DNA from 2 places in the Marinomonas profundi genome. Region 2 is predicted to be linked to the other one. Evidence: riboswitches for the same ligand, from Rfam matches in the RefSeq annotation. Region 2 holds a riboswitch; the other holds the start of a gene.
What was found. Region 2 has a riboswitch for cobalamin ahead of J8N69_RS08760 (TonB-dependent receptor domain-containing protein). Riboswitches for the same ligand answer to the same signal wherever they lie in the genome.
Positions count from the first base shown of each region.

Region 1: linked by a shared signal. The riboswitch ahead of J8N69_RS12440 (energy-coupling factor ABC transporter permease) and the one ahead of J8N69_RS08760 (TonB-dependent receptor domain-containing protein) in region 2 are both predicted to bind cobalamin.

Region 1 covers NZ_CP073013.1:2,661,682-2,663,883, forward strand. The annotation lists gene derI (D-erythrulose-4-phosphate isomerase) at 1-35, shown strand, start outside; gene J8N69_RS12435 (inositol monophosphatase family protein) at 68-898, shown strand; cobalamin riboswitch at 997-1,225, shown strand; gene J8N69_RS12440 (energy-coupling factor ABC transporter permease) at 1,309-1,980, shown strand; gene J8N69_RS12445 (LysR family transcriptional regulator) at 2,042-2,202, opposite strand, start outside.
Region 2 covers NZ_CP073013.1:1,871,597-1,873,798, forward strand. The annotation lists gene J8N69_RS08755 (B12-binding domain-containing radical SAM protein) at 1-663, opposite strand, end outside; cobalamin riboswitch at 812-1,006, shown strand; gene J8N69_RS08760 (TonB-dependent receptor domain-containing protein) at 1,127-2,202, shown strand, end outside.

The DNA of each region.
Region 1 (2,202 bases), 790 kb from region 2:
ACTCTATTGATGAAAAGTATCATTCTCGCCCGTAATTTATCGATTTAGACTGTAAAGTGGAGGTGCTGTGTTAACTCGTAAGCAGAAATCAGAGATGGTAGAAATTGTTCGAGACGTTGCAAAGGTAGAAGTTTTACCAAGGTTTAGAAGGCTTTCGGAGGGTGCTATATCGTCCAAAACAAGCTTTGACGACCTTGTAACTGAAGCAGATGTTGCCTCTGAAAAAGCATTAACACAGCGCTTTCAAGCCTTGTTGCCTCACGCTATCATCATAGGTGAAGAAGCGGTATCAGAAGATGAGTCTGTATTGGATCAAATTGATACGGATGGGCTGGTTATTATCATCGACCCTATTGATGGGACATGGAACTTTGCTCATGGCTTAGCAACCTTTGGTGTATTAATCGCTGCTATTTATCAGGGCAAAACCGTTTATGGTTTGTTATACGATCCTTTAAATGATGACTGGATCGAGGCCAGTTTAGGTGAGGGTGCTTGGTATGTTCGCCCTGATCAATCGCCAAGACGTTTAATACTGAGTGATCAGCCTGTTGACTCTAACCTAGTAGGATTCTTTTCACCCTTTTTGTTTGAGGATTCAGCTGCTCGTGAGCGGGCTGCTCTGCAGCAAGTTAGCTATGCACGTTCTTCTAGTCTGCGCTGCTGTTGTCATGAATATCGAACCATGGTGCAGAACGGTGTTGATTTCTTCATTAGTCCAAAACCAAAGGTATGGGATCATGCCGCTGGTATTCTTGCTTATCAGGAAGCGGGCGGTCATGTGTGTATGCTTGATGGTACGCCTTACAAACCCATGGTCCGAACCGGTGTCATTATCGCTGCACGCACTGAGGTGATTAGAGACCGGATTAGAAAAGACTTCAGTTTTATCGTTTAACAGCGGCTAATTAGTTTGCCAGTTTAGTCATGTCTAGTTGCTTAAATTCAGGTTAAAACGTACGCTTCGAATCTCAGCAGATAGGCTTTTGAAGCTTTATTTGTTGTTCTTGTGAAGGTGCCAGTTTGACTGGTGAAACGGGAAACAGGTGCGTTTTATTAACAATCCCTGTACTGCCCCCGCAACGGTAAATAAGTGGTGTATTTTTCTCGCTTCCACTGTTCATTAATAGCCATATTTTGAATGGGAAGGGACGAGGATTTTTCATAAATACAGATCGGCCAAACACTTATCAGTCCGGAGACCGGCCTTCATTGATTAGGACTTTTGTTCGCTAGCAAACGCAGCGCTGCAAAGTCCGCTAATTTGAATCATACGGGTGAGTATGAAGCCTATTTTGGAGGCACATTGTGCATATTGAACCTGGCGTCGTTGATGGCGCAAAAATAGTGTTAAGTTACGCGACAGCGTTAGCGGCCTTTGGCTTTTCTGCCAAAGCATCTGTTGAAATGATAAAAAAGCATGGGCTAATGTCGTTAGTCAGTCGTAGTGCATTAACAACGCTTTTTGTCTTTGCTTTTTTTGAATTGTTGCCTCATCACGCAGTTGGCGTGTCGGAAGTGCATCTCATATTAGGCTCGACGTTATTTCTTATCTTTGGCCCTGCGGCGGCGTCTATCGGTTTGTTCTTAGGTTTGTTGGTTCAAGGCGTGTTCTTTGCGCAATTCGACCTTCCTCAGTACGGGATGAACGTCACCACCTTGTTGTTGCCCTTGTTTGCGATGTCAGTGGTTGCGCGTCGTATCATTACCGACAATACCGCCTATGTTGATATTTCCTATAAGCAGGCATTGCAGTTGTCTTTAACTTATCAAGGTGGCATTGTCGCTTGGGTGGCTTTTTGGGCATTTTATGGACAAGGTTTTGGCGCGGAAAACTTAGCGTCTGTGGCAACCTTTGGCGTGGCTTATATGAGTGTTGTGCTTATCGAACCTGTTTTGGATCTTGCTGTTTTAGCAGGGGCGAAGAGCCTACATCGTTTTAAACATTCTGCTTTGTTTGAAGCGCGTTTGTTTAATTAATCTATTTTAAGCACTGTTCAAATGCCCACTTTGCTTGCCGCGAAGTGGGCACTTCTTATGACTAAAACTCTCTGCGTCCATGCTCACTAACAAATTCTAAAAAGGCTCGATTGGCTTTTGACAGATAACTGTCTTTGCGCCAAGCAATACCAAGGTCTAACCAGATTGCTGGCTCAAAGGGGCGAGTAATGAGTTCATCATCGTCTTCAATCACCATGGCGA
Region 2 (2,202 bases):
CGCCACCACGCTAGGTTGGGTTTCTTCCAAGTATTGCTCGACCAACTGTTCTAGAATTTCCGAACTAAAGCTCGGCTCGCCCATCAATGTGTTGTAGAGATCGTCAAAACTTGGGTTTGCCGCCGCTAAACGCTCACCATAACGGCTGACTTCAAAATACGGGTCAACGCCCTGAGTAATCACTGCAGACAGATCATTGATAAACAAGGTGGCTAAATACTTGGCTTTGTCCTGTACGCCGAGATTCCCAAAGGCGGTTTTTAGAATATCGCCAGACACGGCTTCCATTTGCGCGATAGCATCGAACGCTGGGCCTTCTGGCAAAAAACGACGAGAGACAATACGCAACGCAAGGCTAGAATCTTTGCCCTGCAAAAAGCGAATCGCAGGTTCGACACAGAGGCGATAACGGTCAAATTCCGCCAGAAAGGTAAAGATCACATCGGGCAGCTCATCGTCTTCAAAGGATTCGAAGTTGTCTTCCACATGCTGACGGATAATATCCAGCGCTGGGGCTGTCATCATCTCAAGGAAAAGCTCAATGGCCGGATCTCGCTGCACCGCCTCATAACCCCGAGAGCGCAAAAAACCAGTCAGATACGCTGTCGCGGGATACGGCGTATTCAGTTGCGTCATGGGTGGGGTCATCAGAAGAACGGTCATAGCTTGCCTTTAAAATAAAACCTGAACGGAATAAGGCGGATTCTAGCATTTAACGGTTTAAAGAGGTCAGGTCCCTTAAAAAATAATGTCTAGGTTAGAGACAGTCTTATTAGATGTTTAAAGGTTCTGGCCCCTTTAAACCTGTGTTAGAGTACGCGCCGTTACAGGTTGCTGACCCAGTGTTAGCAATAATAGGGAAGTCAGTGCAATTCTGACGCTGCCCCCGCAACGGTAAAAAAAGTCAAACTTTGCCAATACGCCACTGTGGTTCACCATGGGAAGGCGGCAAAGCTAGCATTCGCTACTTTTGAGTCCGGAGACCTGCCTGTAACAGGGGGTTCTGCGTAAGCTGGAACCAAATGTCACCACTGTGCGGGCGTGCTCAGTGCAACAGTAGACTCTATTTATGAAAATTCCATTTACTTTCCCTGCGTTCACGAGAACCCTCGTGGCGTGTAGTGTCGTGTCCGCCATTTCAGCTCATGCGGATAGCGCATCCACGTCATCGTTAACCTTATCGCCTTTGGTCGTCACGGCAACGTCGACGGAACAAAATCAAGCCGACTCGTTAGTCTCGGTAACCGTGATTGACACAGATTCAGTGAAAAAACAGCAACCTCAGGAACTCAGTGAACTACTGGCTAGTCAGCCAGGCATTGATATCGTCACGAATGGGGGATATGGCAAAAGCACGAGCATTTACACCCGTGGTTCAAGCAGTACAGGTACAAAGTTATTAATTGATGGTGTACCAATTCAATCACATTCAACGGGCTCTTCTTCTTGGCAATACTTGCCCCTGTCTCAAGTTGAGCGCATTGAGATTGTGCGTGGACCTAAATCCTCTTTGTATGGGTCCAGTGCGGCAGGCGGCGTGATTCAGGTATTTTTATCAGAGACAGGAGATTCAGAGGCAGGAGACGAACCTCAAGCCAGCATTGCGTTTGGCGGTGGTTCTTTTCATACCAGACAAGCGAATGCCAGTGCATCTGGTTCGTCAGGCAATGCAAGTTATCTCTTATCGGTCGGTACGTTTGATACGGACGGCACCGAGGTGAAAGAGAACGCTGGCGATATGGGCTATTCAAACGATAATATTTTGTCTCGGCTTGGTTATGAATTCGATAATGGGGCATATGCCAAAGCGCTTATTATGCGTGCAGAAGGTCAGTCGGATTACACAACCTCTGCTGGTCGTTTGCGCAGTAATGACTATGTAAATCAGGTTATCGCATTAACGGGCGGTATTGATTTGACCGCGGATTGGCAGTCTGAAATTCAACTGCGAGAGTCCCGTGATGACTCTGATGTTCTGAATGACAAGGGAATAAAGACGAACAGTTATTTTTACAGCCGCTCTCGAGGTGTGCGTTGGAGCAATACCCTATCGCAAGGCAGTCATGAGCTGGTTTTTGGGGCTGAGCATACTCAAGACGATTTCGAGGGATCTTACACAAAAGAACGAACCAGCAAGAGTGTATTCGCTCAGTCATTGTCTCAGTTTGGCCAAGCCAGTGCTCAGTTGAATATTCGTGCTGA